Regions from separate parts of the Bacillus sp. m3-13 genome, predicted to be linked through region 1. Evidence: predicted binding sites of a transcription regulator. Region 1 holds the regulator's gene; each other region holds the start of a gene.

What was found. Region 1 encodes LexA, which represses DNA repair genes until DNA is damaged. Its sites were predicted from a motif close to CGAACATATGTTCG; they were not measured.
Region 2: a site for LexA is predicted at 4,228-4,241, ahead of M313_RS0108420 (YqzH family protein). Genes of this name have one in related genera too.
Region 3: a site for LexA is predicted at 1,873-1,886, ahead of pcrA (DNA helicase PcrA). Genes of this name have one in related genera too.

Annotation. Positions count from the first base shown of each region.
Region 1 is NZ_ACPC01000014.1:22,661-28,523, forward strand. It holds gene M313_RS0106260 (nucleoside hydrolase) at 1-756, shown strand, start outside; gene M313_RS0106265 (DUF421 domain-containing protein) at 864-1,487, shown strand; gene lexA (transcriptional repressor LexA) at 1,527-2,138, opposite strand; gene M313_RS0106275 (YneB family resolvase-like protein) at 2,277-2,951, shown strand; gene M313_RS0106280 (DUF896 domain-containing protein) at 2,997-3,227, shown strand; gene tkt (transketolase) at 3,320-5,326, shown strand; gene sirA (sporulation inhibitor of replication protein SirA) at 5,492-5,863, shown strand, end outside.
Region 2 is NZ_ACPC01000017.1:34,947-40,809, reverse strand. It holds gene M313_RS0108450 (HAD family hydrolase) at 1-579, opposite strand, end outside; gene M313_RS0108445 (hypothetical protein) at 734-1,249, shown strand; gene M313_RS0108440 (SPL family radical SAM protein) at 1,298-2,143, opposite strand; gene M313_RS0108435 (HPr family phosphocarrier protein) at 2,248-2,487, shown strand; gene M313_RS0108430 (YolD-like family protein) at 2,535-2,858, opposite strand; partial or broken gene M313_RS23090 (Y-family DNA polymerase) at 2,900-4,158, opposite strand; gene M313_RS0108420 (YqzH family protein) at 4,342-4,539, shown strand; gene M313_RS23085 (hypothetical protein) at 4,620-5,135, shown strand; gene M313_RS0108410 (ankyrin repeat domain-containing protein) at 5,111-5,863, opposite strand, start outside.
Region 3 is NZ_ACPC01000008.1:24,365-30,227, reverse strand. It holds gene pcrA (DNA helicase PcrA) at 1-1,854, opposite strand, end outside; gene pcrB (heptaprenylglyceryl phosphate synthase) at 2,095-2,778, opposite strand; gene M313_RS25680 (hypothetical protein) at 3,057-3,218, shown strand; gene M313_RS0101785 (YerC/YecD family TrpR-related protein) at 3,282-3,593, opposite strand; gene M313_RS0101780 (DUF3048 domain-containing protein) at 3,621-4,673, opposite strand; gene M313_RS0101775 (adenine deaminase C-terminal domain-containing protein) at 4,719-5,863, opposite strand, start outside.

The DNA.
Region 1 (5,863 bases):
GTGAGGGGAACTTCACAGCCTTTAAGTGGTATTCACACGGTTTTTTATCCTGAGATACATGGACCACAGGGATTAGGACCGATAATACCGCCTGAAGAATTCAAAGCTGAGGTTAGTCCTTTTGAGTTAATGTTCGAGATTATCGAGGAAAATATAGAAGACATTGTAATTGTGGATGTGGGTAGACAAACATCCCTTGCTTTTGCATTTAACTTACGACCTGAACTTATGGATCAGGTTAAAGAGGTATATCTTATGGGTGGAGCGTTCATGGTTCCTGGTAATGTAACAGATGTGGCGGAAGCGAACTTTTGGGGAGACCCGATTGCTACCTCTGTAATTTTGAATAAAGCGAAAAAGGTATATATAACGCCACTAAATGTAACAAACAGGGCCATAGTTACTAGGGATATAGCGACATTCATTTTTGATCAAACTAGCAGTCCGTACAAATATCTTATTCCAGCTGTCACCAATTATTATGCTACATTCTACGACCAAGTGATGCCAGGTATAGATGGTTCACCGGTGCATGATGTATTCACTCTTTATTATCTATTAAATAAGGATAAAACATATACTATCCAAAGAGATGTAAGGGTTGCAGTTGTTGACGGGAACAGAGGGCAAAGTATAGCTGATTTAAGGATGGTATATAAGCAACCACAACGCGAGCATTATATAGCTATGGATTTTGATTATAATGATTTTATTAATGACTTTATTGAGGTGAACTTGAGAGACGCAAGCCAATAAAAACATGTAAAATTAAATAACTGATTACCCCCTTCTATTTATTGCTGAATAAAAAACAGCGACGGGATTATTATAAAAACATAATAATTCGATGGGGTGGTGAAGTAATGGATTTGAATTGGATTTGGAAAGCGGTTTTAATAACTATAATAGGGACATTTTTACTAAGAATTGCAGGCAGAAAGTCCATTTCGCAAATGACTTTAGCTCAAGTGGTAATCATGATTGGAATTGGTTCTCTGTTAATTCAACCTTTGGCAGGCAAAAGTATTTGGGTAACATTTGGTGTGGGTATTACTCTAGTAGTAACACTAGTGTTAATGGAGTTCCTACAACTAAAATCCGACATTTTTGAAAAGTTAATTACGGGTAAATCCAAGATGCTAATAGAAAATGGAAAATTAAATGAAAAAACATTAAAGAAATTGAGATTTACCATTGACCAATTGGAGATGAAGCTTAGACAAAATAGTATATCTAGTATAAGTGATGTTAAATGGGCTACTTTAGAGCCAAACGGTCAGTTAGGATTTGAGTTAACCGATCAAGCAAAGCCGATAACAAAGAAGGAATGGAGTCTCCTCTATCAAGAAATTCAACTCTTAAAAACAATGATTAATCCCTCAAGCAAACCAAGCCGTATTGAAAAAGAGGAAGAGGGAAATCTATTTACCGAAGTGAAGAATGGAAACCATAAACTAAAAGAACGTCCCAGTGAAACCCTTGATTAACTAAATTGATGAAAATAAAAAAGCCGATATACGGCTTTTTTAATGGATATTACGATATACTCCGATTACTTTACCAAGAATGCTCACATTTCGGACAATGATCGGTTCTAATGTAGAGTTTTCCGGTTGTAATCGGATATAGTCTTTTTCTTTAAAGAAGCGTTTGACAGTAGCCTCATCTTCTTCTGTCATGGCAACGACGATGTCTCCATTGTTAGCGGATTGCTGCTGACGAACGATAACATAGTCTCCATCAAGGATCCCGGCTTCGATCATGCTATCCCCCATAACCTCAAGCATGAAAACTTGTTCGTCTGGTGCCACATAGCGGTCAGGAAGCGGAAAGTAGTCCTCTACGTTCTCAATGGCTGTAATTGGCTGACCCGCAGTGACTTTACCGATGATTGGAACATTAACTGCAGATATCTTAGGTACCAGTTCGTCTTCCATAATCTCAATGGCTCTCGGTTTAGTAGGGTCTCGGCGTATGAGACCTTTGCTTTCTAGTCGTGCAAGATGACCATGAACCGTGGAGCTAGAAGCAAGTCCAACTGCTTCCCCAATTTCACGGACGGAAGGTGGATATCCTTTTGCTTGGACTTCTTTTTTTATGTAATCTAATATGTCCTGTTGCCTTTTTGATAGTTTCATATTCCGCACCTCTATCATTTATATTAGTGATAGTATAGCATGTTTTGGTATAAAATACAAACATAAGTTCGAATTATTGACAAGAATATACGTTCGCTTGATAATAATAGTTTAAAAGAATGATGGAGGAAATCATACATGAAGGGAATCATTTATTGTCGTGTGAGTACCAAAAAAGATACACAAGAAACGTCATTGTCCCGGCAAAGGGAAGAATTAGTTTCCTTAGCGGCAAACCGAGATATCGAAATCATTGAGATAGTGGAGGAACAGGCGAGCGGATATGATTTGGATCGTGAAGGGGTTTTTCAAATAATCGAGCTTATTTCAAGTCAACATATTGATGTCCTTCTAATTCAGGATGAAACAAGGCTTGGCAGAGGGAATGCAAAAATCGCTTTTTTACATTGGTTGAGAAAACACGAAATTAAGATATTTTCTATAACGGATAATGGAGAACTGAGATTATCTGATTCTGATTCGATGGTTATGGATATTGTGGCAATTGTTGAGGAATACCAAAGAAAGCTACATAATTTGAAAATAAAAAGAGGCATGCAACGTGCGGTTAAAAGAGGGTATGACCCCACCAAAAACCTGACAAACCTCCATATGAGCCCTGGCCGCGAGAAAATTGAGGTGCCGATTGAAGAGATAGTCAGACTGCGTACAAATAAACTCACTTTTCATGAAATCGCTGCCACATTGAGAGGGCTTGGGTATGAAGTTTCTAAAGCAACAGTAAATAGACGCTATCGGGAGTATATAGAAGAGAACGACACCGGTTTGCTTGTAAAAAAAGAACCTCTCTAGTAAGATAAAAGCATATCTTCACAAGGATGAAAGAAGGAGTTTTCTATGTTATCAAAAGAAAAAATAGCAAGAATCAATGCACTTTCCAAAAAGGCCAAAAGTGAAGGCCTTACAAAGGAAGAGACAGCTGAACAACAAAAGCTTCGTCAAGAGTATATCAAGACATTCCGAGCTTCCATGGAAAATACTTTGCAAGGTGTTACAATCGTGGATCCGGAAGGAAATGATGTCACTCCAGAAAAATTAAAGGATACTAAAAAGAATTTAAAGCATTAATCGCTTTTTTTCAGAACATTGGAACATACTATTTATGATAAAATAGAATTTTTCCATGAAAAAATAAGTTAAAGAGAGAAAGGGTGGATAAGATGACACAACATATAGATCAACTTTCCATTAATACAATCCGTACATTATCTATCGATGCAATTGAAAAGGCAAACTCTGGTCACCCAGGAATGCCAATGGGTGCTGCACCTATGGGATATTCTTTATGGACAAGATTTATGAACCACAACCCTAAGAATCCGAACTGGTTTAATAGAGACCGCTTTGTACTTTCTGCAGGTCACGGTTCCATGTTACTTTATAGCCTTTTACATTTAGGCGGATATGACGTATCTATGAATGATTTAAAAGAATTCCGTCAATGGGGAAGCAAAACTCCAGGACACCCTGAAGTTGGTCACACGCCTGGTGTAGATGCAACAACTGGTCCGCTTGGACAAGGTATTGCAATGGGTGTTGGAATGGCTATGGCAGAGCGCCACTTGGCAGCTACATATAACAAAGAAGATATGGAACTTGTAAATCACTTTACATACAGCATTTGTGGAGATGGGGATTTGATGGAAGGTGTTTCTGGAGAAGCTGCTTCTCTAGCTTCTCACTTGAAATTGGGCCGTTTCATTGTTCTTTACGATTCTAATGATATCTCGCTTGATGGTGACTTAGATCGTTCTTTCTCTGAAAGCATTGAAACGCGTTTCAAAGGATACGGCTGGCAATATATCCGCGTGGAAGATGGAAACAATTTAGAAGAAATTGCTGCTGCGGTGGAAGAAGCACAAAGTGACCTTTCCCGTCCAACCATGATTGAAGTAAAAACTACCATTGGTTACGGTTCACCAAACCGTGCAGGTAAATCAGATGTTCATGGTGCACCACTAGGCTCAGATGAATTGAAACTGACTAAGGAAGCGTATAAATGGACATTTGATAACGATTTCCATGTTCCGGAAGAAGTTTACACTCATTTCCGTGAAACAGTTGCAGATAAAGGTGCAAAAGTGGAAGCGGAATGGAATGATATGTTTGATGCTTACAAATCAAAATACCCAGACCTTGGAAAACAACTTGAAGCAGCGATGAAAGGTGAACTTCCTGAAGGATGGGATTCTGAGATTCCTGTCTATGAAGAAGGAAAAAGCTTAGCTTCCCGTGCTTCATCTGGTGAGGTTCTGAACGCAATTGCCAAACAAGTACCTTCCTTCTTTGGTGGATCTGCTGACTTGGCTGGTTCAAACAAAACGAATATTAAAAACGAAGCTGACTTCACTGCAGAAGATTATAGCGGTCGCAATATTTGGTTTGGTGTTCGTGAATTCGGAATGGGTGCAGCTATGAACGGTATGGCGTTACATGGCGGTCTAAAAGTATACGGTGGAACGTTCTTCGTATTTTCCGATTACTTGCGTCCAGCTATACGATTAGCGGCACTTCAACAGTTGCCTGTAACCTATGTGTTCACGCATGACTCCATTGCAGTTGGAGAAGACGGACCTACACATGAACCGATTGAACAACTTCCATCATTACGTGCAATGCCAAACCTTTGTGTTATTCGTCCTGCAGACGGTAACGAGACGGCTGCAGCATGGAAAGTGGCATTAGAATCCGAAAAGACACCAACAGCACTTGTGTTAACACGTCAAAACCTGCCTACTATTAAAGGGACAGATGAGACGGCACTTGAAGGTGTGCGTAAAGGTGCTTATGTCATTTCCAAAACTGAAAAAGAAACTGCTGATGCACTTATCCTTGCAACAGGATCTGAAGTTGGTCTTGCTGTGGATGCTCAAAAAGCATTACAACAAGAAGGTATTCATGTGTCTGTCGTAAGTATGCCTTCATGGGATCGCTTTGAACAACAATCCCAAGAATACAAAAATTCTGTATTACCGAAAGACGTGAAGAAACGCCTTGGAATTGAAATGGCTACTCCACTAGGGTGGGAGCGTTATACTGGTGATGAAGGGGATATCCTCGCCATCAACGGATTCGGCGCATCTGCACCAGGCGAAAGAATCATGAAAGAATACGGTTTTACTACTGAAAATGTAGTTGCACGTGTTAAAGCGTTGTTAGATAAATAAGCATGTTAAAAAAAGTGAGTATTACCTAATTACAAGGTAATGCTCATTTTTTTATGCATTCGACAATAATTGCTAAAAATAGCCCCTTGTCAACTACACTATAAGACAAAACTCTGCTCTATCATTCTCTATAATAAAAGAAAAGAAGTGACTGGAGGGTTTCGTTTGCGTGAATATATGATTTATTTGATAGAGGAAGAAGTAGCTAAACATTACTCTGGTAATGAGTTAAAACTTTTCCAGCTTTTTCAGCAATACGAACAAGAGGAACCGCTTCGCTCCATTATTAAACGGCAAGTTGATTATGTTACGCTCCCAGTCCCAACCTTTCCACTTCAACAATCATTAGAGCAGGCCTTAAAGAACAAGGAAGGTTACAAAAGAGTGGCCTATCAGCATAAAATAGAGAGAGAAGATTCCACAGCAAAGCTATCCATATTCGAAAAGTACTTAAAGCTTTCTTCGAAGGGATCATTTGAAGCAGAGGCAATCTTCTTTGAAATTATACGTAAACAAGCTCCATATTTTCTTGCAATA
Region 2 (5,863 bases), on a different contig from region 1:
ATAATCATATTCTTCCACTTCTCCAAACCCATAGTTAGCGTAGACAAAAGGAATCCCAGCTGCCTTCGCTGCTTGTTGGTCTCCTATCGTATCTCCTACATAAACGGGGTTTTTAAGTTGATTGCGTTCCATGATTAATTTTATATTTTCACCTTTTGAGAGTCCTGTTCTTCCCGGATTCTCATAGTCAATGAAATATGTCTCCAATTGATGGTATTTATAAAAAGCTTCTATGTATCCATCTTGGCAATTACTTACTATAAAAAGCTTGTATTTTTGAGATAAACTCTCTAATACTTCTTCTAACTGTTCGTAGAGCTGACCTCCTTTTTGCTCTAGAAGTACTCTCTCCGCTTCTCCGCATTTGTTCAACAACCGGGTGCGGCTATCTTCCTCTATATTTGGGAAAAAGTGTTTCCCTATGTCATGCATTTGAAGCCCCATTGTTGCTTTGAAATCCTCACTTGTTAATTCTTTTTCAATCTGATTATCTTCTTTCAAAATTTTATTCCAAGCTACCAGTACTGTTTCCCGTGAATCCCACAATGTGCCGTCTAAATCGAAAATAATGCTGTCCATGAGTTGTCCTCCTTTATTTTATCCTACTGCCAGTCTTGCTTATCCCATTTACCAAATTACTATTTTTCCTATTGTAACGTATTTTTGCATTTTTCTGCGAATAGCAGTAACTTTATTCTAATTCTATCGTCTGTAGAAAAGAGGTGGTAAATATATGAAACGGATTTATTTTATTTTGTTACCGATTTTATTCTTATTTTCCGCTTGCAGTTCTGTTGAAGATGGTAGTGCACCAGTCCTGTCTGATGTTAGTACTCCAGTCATGCCTGCTGATTTTGAATTTAGCCTTACATATGGTACCTATGGCAAACAAAAAGTGGATACTTCTAATGACATGATAATTAAAGATCTTGTGATAGACGGTACCATAGAAGCTGAGATACCTTTAACAGTCGAAGAAAAAGATCTCATCTATAATGAAATGTTAAAAATAAATATCATGGGAGATTTGGAGATCGATAGAGAGCTTCAGTGTGCAATAGAACCTCCTACATTCACCTCTTGGCACATTCAAATGAACGGGCAGACAAAGGAGTTTTCATATACTAGTTTTTGCGAGTATAATGGAGATGCTAAAAATCTGATGAGCTTGGAGAACTATATACATAAATTAGTTGCAGCCAAGGAGGAGTATCAGGAGTTACCTGATTCAAATGGCTGGTATGAATAAAATGAAACTTCACTTCTACACCAGCAAAAGCTTAGGATTCTTATCATTCTAAGCTTTTGTGTTCCACTGTACTTTAGGCGGAAAGAACCCCTCTGGACTCCGGATAACTTGTTCTTCCGGAAATACCGTTCGCATTACCTCAAAAACCTCCTGTTGCACATTTCCTTCCACCCACTTCGTTTTTTCTCCCATTTCATATTTCTCATATACACCTAAACGGGCTGTTCGCTTGCCTCCGCTTCCGTCCCCTGTAAAATCATCCACACACACCCTGTCCACTATCCCTTTTAGTTTTAACGCAAATCCTTCGGAAAACGGCAAGGCTGGTGCAATAGCCACTTGGGTTGGAATTCCCTCTTTATGCAATATTCTTAATGCTTTAAGTCTTGCAGGTATTGGTGGAGCTGAGGGTGAAAACCTTTTGCGTACCTCTTCTAGATCTGTTTCTATTGTGATGCTTACCATCACGCGGTCTCCCAATTTCTTTAGAAGGTCGATGTCCCTTGTCACAAGTGGGCTTCTTGTTTGAACAAAAAGAAAGTCAGGTGGCTCTTCTGCCATTACTTCTAATAGGGTTCGGGTAACCTCTTCCTTGTGTTCCACCGGTTGATAAGGATCGGTACTGGATGACATGAAAATGCTAATGGCCTGCTCTTTTTTCCTTAAAAGTCGCATTTCTTTAGCGAGCTTTTCTTTTACATCCTTTTTCACATCCACCCATGTGCCCCATTCCTGTTTGCGAAACAAGCCAACCGGGCTTTGTCTCACATAACAATAGGAACACCCAAAGGCACAGCCGATATAGGGGTTGAGGGTGTGGGTATAGCCTTTTAGAAACCCACTTGCTTTGGTCAATAGTTTTTGTGGTGTCTTCTCTGTTACTTCCACTCTCATCCTTTTTCTCCCTTCTTCCATAATAAATATCAATATTTTTCTCTTGTTGTTTCCATCATTTTCTTTATACTTAAAGTATTACAATACAAAAGGGGTAGATACATATGGTACTTACAGTTTTAAAACCTATTTTTGCCGAGTCTGCAAGCAATCTAGTGAATACAATCAGTTCTTATTCTGGAACGGTTTTATTTAAAAAGGAGCATTGGGTAGTTGATGCCAAAAGCTTGCTTGGTGTTTTGGCGCTTGCTCTTCAGCCAGGCCAGGAAGTAGAAGTTACTTCTGATGAAGGCGAAGAAGTATTTGAGGCGATTTTGGCTCTTGGGTACTTTGAAAAGAAATAATAATGGAGCATCCTTCCTCATTCATTGGGAAGGATGTTTTTGTTTTATCAGGAAATATCCAAAATATCATCTACACATAAACAGCCTGCTTCGCCGAATTTATCCACCACATGCAAGCGCCTCTGATAGGCATCGAGATGATGCACCGCTCCTACAAACAAATGGTATCTTCTTTTTTCATAATAGGTAATGGTTACTTCCTTACCCGTTTCCATCGCTTCGCAAAACAGCTCATTCATTTCTTCTAGCCGTTGTTCGTCAATTTCCGGCTTGGTTTGGTATAAATCCTCTTTGGTCCAATCGCGCAGCATCTTGACATGCTCCGGCAGCATCATGGACGTCCATTTAATGGTTCCGCGATCTCGTATCATCCTTAACATCCTTTCTTACATTTCTAGCTATAGCAAATTCTCTACGCCTTATGTCCGCCAACCAACCTGCTTCTATGGACGGCAGTTCCGGCATTGGTATAGGATACAGCCCTTAACAGCGCATTGGTTCCGTATTTTCCGCGGATGGTGTCCATTACATAGCCTAGGTCGCGTTTTTTTGGCTGTTCGAGTTCAAACAAGTTTAGTTGCATTTCACTGTCATCCACCATGTTAGAGAGCGAGATAGCAATCTTTCGGACGGTTTTGGGTTCATAATTTTCCTCAAACAGCTCAAGGCAAGTACGGTATAAGTCCATGGTGACGTTGCTTGCTCGTTCCATTGTTCGAGAGCGATAGAATCCTCCGCCAAGTTCATCGCGGCTGTAGCCAATTCCAAGACTGATGGTACGGCCGGCTTTTCGATGATGCCGCGTTCTCCTGGCGACTTCCTCACAGATTTCTAAGATGACTTGTTTCACTTCTTTCGGGTCTGTATAGTCGCGCATTAAAATCTGACTTTTGCCAAAGCTGATCTGCCCCTGAATAATGGGAGCGCCAAGCTCTGATAGATCAATCCCCCAGGCATGATAGTACAACTGATTTCCCATCACACCAAACTTTTTCTCCAGCAGCTCGAGGGGGTAATTTGCGAGCTGTCCAACATTGAAAATCCCCATTCGATTTAAGGTTTTTTGTACTCTGGATCCAATTCCCCACATTTCACTGAGAGGGGAAAGCGGCCAAAGCTTTGTTTTCACATCGTCATAAGTCCACTCGGCTATGCCCTTCTTTTTTGCTTCAAGATCTAGGCATAGTTTTGACATGAGCATATTCGGGCCAATTCCGATGGCGCATGGAAGCTGAAATTCCCGCTCCATGTCCTCTTTGATTTTTTCAGCAATCGTAGTGGCATCTCCCCAAAGCGCTTCTACCCCGTCGACTTGCAAGAAGCTTTCATCGACACTATAGGTATGGATGGCGTCCTTTGGGACATATCGGTTGAAGAGTCTCGTAATTTCTGTGGAGATGCGCAGATATGTTGCCATCTTGGGGTTTACAATATGGATGCGTTTGTCGTTTGGAATCTCAAACCGGCGGGAACCTGTCTTGATACCAAATTCCTTTTTCAACATGGGAGAGGCTGCAAACACCACGCTCCCCTGTCGCTCTGTATCCCCAACCACCCGCCAAATAGCAAGTGAGCGGATCGAGTCCCATCATCACTGCAGAGCAGCTTGCATAAAAGCTTTTCATATCTACACATAAAATCTTGTTGTTTTGGCATCTTGCTGTAATCCATGTCCACGAACCTTCACACCTCACTAAACAGAAAGTATGTTCGCATTAGTAGTATATACCCAATAATAAGCGAATATACGTTCGGTTTCAATGGTAAATTCCACTACATATTTCGACAAATACCTTTTTCAAGCTCTTGTTAAGTGGGCAAAACCCTTATAATAAAGGAAATGAGGTGAACGAAATGGAGAGAAATTTAGTGAAAAAAATGATTCGAAATTGTTTTATTCAATATCAGCATGACGTTGAATCTGTTCCGCTTAATGAGGAAGAGTACGAAAAAATGGCAGAGGAAGTGAGCAGAGCGGTTGCCGAAGATCCCGATCTGGAAGTGTTTGATGCGGTCAATGATGTAGTGTATGAATTTTTGAGTAAATGGTAAGAGACATAGCAAAATAATTCATAAATCCGACGTAATTACACAAGATAAAAGAAGAGTTCATCTAGAAAAGGAGCGACATCATGAAGAAAAAGCCTGTGCTTGTATTATGGATAATGGTATTCATCTCCATTCTGACACTCCCTTTTCTTGGGTGGAAGCACTTTAAACGTTTTTTGCCGGGAACATTATTTATGTCTATATTAATTGCATTAGAGAGCATTGTGGCGGAGAAGTATAAATGGTGGGCTATCTATAAAAAAATCCCGCCCTATTTTGTAAATGAATTTGCCTTTATAGTCGGACCGTTCTTTGCCGGTTCCCTTTGGATCTTACGTCTTACATATGGAAAAATCTATTTGTATTTCCTTTTGAATGCGTTTGTGGATGCCGTTTTCGTTTATCCTTTTAGTGCTCTATTTGAACATATAGGAATATTCAAAATGAAAAAAATGAGCCGCCATCAACTCTTTGGACTTTTTTTAATAAAATCCTTATTGATGTATGGTTTTCAGGCGATGTGGGAGAAGTACGTCCGTAAAAGTTCAGCCAAAAAACCTGAGCAAGAAAGACCCTACTCCATGTCCCCTGCAGAGTGAGCATCCTTCCCATGGAGCCACTCGATTAGCTTAACATCCTTGTTATTGCGCACTGCTGCATCAAGTGGAGTTAGCCCGTCATAACCAACCCAATTAAGATCCGCTCCTTGGCTGAATAAGTAATCTGCCACCAACAGTTGACCACCATGGCACGCCAACCAAAAAGCTTGTGTGGTTTCAAATGCGGAAGGAAGCAGCTGCGCATCTGCATAATATGTTTTTACTTCATCCAACATCCCCAGTGCAGCTGCATTCCAGAGCTTAGTCTGTGCTCCATTCTCCACAAGCAGGCGGGCTGTATCCCACTGTCCAAATGCTACCGCATCGTCTAATGGGGTTCCTTCTGCGATTACTGCTCCTGTGGCATTTATGTCCGCACCAGCATCTAGAAGCGCCTGAAGCACTTCCACATCATTACTGCTCGCAGCCCAGTGAAGAGGTGTCTCCGTGTGATGACCAGTAAATCTGGCATTCACTTCTGCTCCCGACTCCACTAGTGTGCGTACAACGGTTTCTCCGTTCGGAAAGTGACCAGGCCAATCGGTCGCCACATGAAGCAATGTGCGGGACACTCCAAACGCGTCAGATTTTTCATCATGATAGCCTTTTGAGATAATTCTTGCCGTGGCAAGGTTATGATGAGCAGCAAGTAAACACTCAAGAGCTGATACATCGCCTGTTTGTATTGCTTTAGTGACCTCGATGCCTAAATTTTCGTCTTCTAAGAC
Region 3 (5,863 bases), on a different contig from region 1:
CGTGATGAACAGCTGCTCTTCGGCACGTGTGATTCCAACATACGCAAGGCGGCGTTCCTCTTCCATTTCTGCTTCTTCAAACAGCGAACGGCTGTGAGGGAATACCCCTTCCTCCATTCCGATCAAGAATACAACCGGGAACTCAAGTCCTTTGGCAGCATGGAGAGTCATTAAAATAACGCCTTCCTGCTGAGCTGGATCTTCCTCGTCCAATTTATCAATATCTGCAACAAGCGCCAGGTCTGTAAGGAATGCAACCAAGCTCTTGTCATCATATTTTTCTTCAAAATTCTTCGTAACAGACAAGAACTCATCGATGTTTTCCAGTCTGCTTTGGGATTCAATCGTTTTGTCGGCTTTCAGCATTTCACGATAGCCTGACTTTTCAAGAACCTCTTCCACTAGTTCCGTCACAGAGATGTACTCTTGCATCTGCACATACCCTTCAATTAGCGAACGGAATTCTTTCAATTGTGACGTAGCACGGCCGCTGACGCCGATCAGGTCCACCTCAGCAAGTGCCGTGTAGATAGAGATATCATGCTGAGTAGCGTAATTGGCAATCTTATCAACGGTTGTTGCTCCGATACCGCGTTTTGGTACGTTAACGATACGCTGCAGGCTGATGTCATCGTCCGGATTGGCAATCAAACGAAGATATGCCAGGATGTCCTTGATTTCTTTTCTGTCGTAGAACTTGGTCCCACCGACGATTGTGTAATTGATGTTGGACATGAGGAGCATTTCCTCCATCACACGGGACTGGGCGTTTGTACGATATAAAATCGCAAAGTCACCAAGCGTGCGTGATGGATTTTGCCTCATGAGTTCACGCATTTTCCCAACCACAAACTGTGCTTCCGATTTCTCGGAGTCCGCTTGGTAATGAATGATTTTTTGCCCTTCATCGTTTTCCGTCCAAAGGTTCTTCTTTTTACGGCCTATGTTATTATCTATCACTCTGTTTGCCGCTTCTAGAATACGTTTTGTAGAACGGTAATTTTGCTCAAGCAACACGACTTCCGCGTTCGGATAGTCTTTCTCAAAAGATAGAATATTGGCGATATCCGCCCCGCGCCAGCGATAGATGGACTGATCAGAATCCCCTACTACACAAAGGTTCTTCAGGCGGTCCGCCAAAAGGTTAACCAATGTGTACTGCGCTCTATTCGTATCCTGATACTCATCCACGTGGATGTATTGAAACTTTCGTTGATAGTACTCGAGCACTTCTGGAACACGCTTAAAAAGGTGAATGGTCGTCATGATCAGATCATCAAAATCAAGTGCCTGGTTCTTTTTCAGCCTCTTTTGGTAGTCTGTGTAGATCTCCGCTACCTGCTGTTCATAAGGACCAAGCGGTTGTTTTGCGTATTGCTCTGGATTCATCAGTTCATTTTTGGCAGAGCTAATGGTACCTAGAATCGTTCTTGGTTCGAACTTTTTCGGATCGATATTGCGGTCTTTTAAAATATTCTTGATGACTGACAGCTGATCGGTCGTATCAAGAATGGTAAAATTGCGGTTCATTCCGATGCGGTCAATGTCGCGGCGCAGGATTCGCACACACATGGAGTGGAATGTGGAGATCCAGATGTCTTCTGCAGCAGGTCCGAGTAGTTTTTCCACACGCTCTTTCATTTCACGGGCCGCTTTATTTGTAAAAGTGATCGCAAGGATATTCCATGGCGCGACTTGTTTTTCGGCCATCAGGTAGGCGATTCGATGCGTAAGCACCTTCGTTTTTCCACTTCCCGCTCCGGCCATGATGAGTAAGGGTCCGTCCGTTTTTTTCACTGCTTCTTTTTGCATAGGGTTCAGTCCCTCAAGAAGCCTTTGACTTAAATATTGCATATTTTTTCACCGTCCCAACAAACATATGTTCTTATTTTCTATCATACTAAATTGGCTTGTTAAATACTATTAATTTTAGAATCTTTGTGTACAACCGCTGTTGATTTCCGCACTGGGCTTCGCTTTCCTAGGGGCGGTGCTTGAGCCTCCTCGGCTACGGCCTGCGGGGTCTCAACCTACCGCTATCTCCCTTAGGAGTCTTCGCCCTGGGCTCCAATCAACAGCTAAAATATCTGGAAACTAATTTTTCACAGCGTCTACTGTTTTGAGTGCTTCTTTTAGATTTTCATATACTGCGTTTCCTACTACGACGGTATCGGCGTGGGCTGCCATTTCTTTGGCGCGCTCTGCTGTGGAGATGCCGCCTCCGTAGAACAGTTGCGTTTTTTCTAAGGTTTGTTTGGCCGCCTGGACTATTTCCACGTCCCCGTACGTTCCACTATATTCTAAGTAAAAGATAGGCAGATTAAACATTTTCTCCGCCAATCTTGCATAAGCGATGACATCTTCTTTGTCGAGGTCTGTTTTTGCTTCTGTCAACTTGGCAGCCTTGCAGTCAGCATTAAGGATGCAGTACCCTTCTGCCACAATCTCCTCCCAGTTCATGATATCTCCGTACTCTTTTAGCGCTTCTATGTGAAGGTCTGTGACCCATTCTGTCTTTCTGCTGTTCAAGACACTTGGGATAAAATAAAAATCAAATCCCGGTGTGACCGATTCGATGGTGGAAACCTCCAATGCACATGGCAAGGAATATCTGCGCACCCTGCTCATCAAGCTCAGCACATTGTCCAATGTGACCCCGTCCGTCCCTCCGACTAGAATAGCATCTGTACCCGATTCGCACACAAGCTCTAAATCTTCGTCCGATATCTCTTTATTAGGATCCAATTTAAAAACGTGCTTCCACTCACGTATTTCCATTAACACTGCAAACGTCCCCCATTCTAATTTTCCATTCCCCTATTATAGCAAAATCCCAGCTAATACGAAAAACAGAAACGGAGAATGTCGACTGGAAGTTACGACCTTTTTCCGATAGACCAAAAGTTATATTTTGCATGCAGCCTGTTATTCCTTTTGTATTTCGGGTAATTAGATAACTAACATCTTTAGTAATGCTTAGGAAAATAGTTGTCTTTTGATAGATGGATGCATATCGCAATCGTTTCAAAATATGATGTGATAAGGAGGTGTCCAACATGCCTATGTGGGTATGGTTTGTTATTGGCTTCGCTATTCTCTTGGCGTTCGGTGCTCTTGTGGATTACTTCGGAAAAAGAAGAAGGAGAACGGCTGACCCTTCAGCATCAACTAAAACAGTCGACCAAGTAAAATCAAACCAGGAGACGTTTTATCGGTGATGCACTATAATCTTTCACGAAAAAAGGTGGCCCACTGCACTTCCAGCGGGCCACCTTTTCACTTTACACTTCTTCTGTTTTCTTTTCTTCTGCAATACGCTCAAGCGCCATCTCATATGCGTCGTTACCGTAGTTCAAGCAACGCTTCACACGGGAGATCGTCGCAGTGCTTGCACCAGTTTCCGTCTCGATTTTATGATACGTGAAACCATCTCTCAGCATTCTTGCCACCTCTAGGCGCTGTGCCAAAGATTGGATTTCATTGATGGTACAGAGGTCATCGAAAAATCGATAGCACTCTTCCATATCTTTTAAAGAAAGAATAGATTCAAAAAGTTGATCCAATTCTTTTCCACGTAGTTTATTGATTTGCATGATTGATATCTCCTTTGCTAATTAAGACTAGTAAATGACTTTTTCTAAATCTGGGATAATTTGAATCCACGTTTTACCCGGGACAAGTGGGACCTGTTCGCCATTTTTGTAGGGAAGGATCTTGCCGTCCACCGATTTCCATTCGACATCGAAACGCTCTCCATGTTGGATGAGCACACCGTTGCCGCCTGAGGTTATATCGATTTCTCTTCTTCCTTGTTTATCGACCACAAGATGAGACGTTTCTACTAAGAAAACATTATGAGCCACAATCTCTTCCTCTGTTTCAAGGTCCGTGTGCTTCACGCCGCCGCTATAGCGGACATAGGCTTTTCGTTCAGCGTCGTATCTATATTCAACATGTGTTGCCTGTCTGGATGAGTATTCGATTTTCACTTGTTCTAAAGCGGTACCTTCATAAGGATTGATCTGTCCTTTTTTCAAAAAGGTGAAAGGTTGGACTTCCGCTTGTGTTTCATAGTTTAGCTGTTCTGCGCCTTTTTGGATATTTTCTGAGCTGATGTAGGAATTATGCGGCGCCTTTCGGAAACTCGCCCGTTTGAAAAGCGTTCCATCATAAGTCAGGCCGTTTATTCCATCTACTTCTCCAGCTTGAATTTTCTCTTTGGCACCAGGACTCCAGCCATGAAACACATACAAAGCGTCATAGGCTTTTGCCAAGTCTACAAAATAGGCTCTTGAACTTCGGACAGGGCCGACAGTTTCTGGCATTTCACTGTGAAAAATGGCAAGGAGCCTTGTAATATCTCCTTCTGCCAGCACTTCATACACTACATCTGCTTTATGCAAACCAGACTGTGGCCTTGCTTTAATATCATTATTCACCATCACCGCAACCGGACGGGCATCTACTTTCTCCTCCACCATTTCTCCAGTGAACGGTGCTTGCTCCATCGGTTCGGAAACCTCTGTCGCCACCTGCTCTTCCTCTTCTATCGCTACTTCCGTGGTCTCTTCACTCTGCTCTTGACTAAAATCAACGTTTTTTTCGTTATTGGATTGACAGCCTGCCAACATAAGCATAAGGCTTGCCAACAACAACATCTTATTACTACTCATCCTAACATAAACACAACCTTTAGTAATTTTACATACTTTTATATTTTAACGCATTATTGACGGAAAGAGTACCGTTTTATTCATCACATCGTATATTCCTCTAGGTGTTATTCTAATATAAGGAAGATGTGTGGATGATAAAAATAACAATGTATAGATCGGATCGTTAAAGGTGTAGCCTCTTTCAAACAGCTGATTTCGCAGCTCTGTTTCCTGCTTCATCAACTCCTCCATGCTACAATCAGACAGTCCCCCTGCAAGCGGTAATGGGATGTCGCAAATGACTTCTCCATCTTCCACCAGCACCATTCCTCCGCCTAAGTCTTTCATATGTTGAAAAGCTTTCATCATGGCGCTCTTGTCTTTTCCGATCAGCACGATATCCCCTGTATTGGAATAGGAGCTCGCAAATCCTTGAACATGTGTGCCGAACCCTTTAAGAATCGTGTTCACACGCCATTTCCCTTTCCGGTCGATCAGCATGAGATACGACTGATCATGGGATGTGGACAGGCTGTCACCTGAAACATCCACTGAGATAGTATATGGCTTGATAATCACTTCGTTAACCATTTCCATCCCAAGTGCCATCGAAAATTGCAGGTCATCCATGCTTAAATCCCAATTAAGTTTCATTGGCTCTAAGCCAAGCGAAGACCAATTCTGGGCAGGAAAAGCTTCTTTGACCGGCTCGTTGTCCCTTGTCACCCACATCCCTTTTGACAGCACGGAAACCGGGGTCGGCTCTTCTTTTGCCTTCAAGAAGTTGATGTTTGCTATCCGGCCAGGATCAATGCTTCCATGCAATTTATCCATCGAAAAATGTCTGGCTGCATTATAAGAAGCCATTCGGTATGCTTCTATTGCCGGCACCCCTTTGTCTAAAGCAATCGCAATGGTTCGGTCTATGACACCGCTTTCATAAAAGCTCGGTGTAGAGCCGTCTGTATTGAAAAAAGTCTGGTCATAATAATGTGCATCTGAAGCTTCAAGCTCTTCTAAAATTAACGGAAGATCCGGCCTGATGGATGAATAGCGCAAGGAAACGTGATAGCCTTGTGAGATTCGTTTGAGAACATCCGCTCCATTCATCGCCTCATGGTCACTGTGAATGCCAAGCAACTGCATTTTAGTCAGCGTCTTTTCAGAAGCACCCGGAAAATGCCCTTCCACTGGCTTTTTGCGTGCAT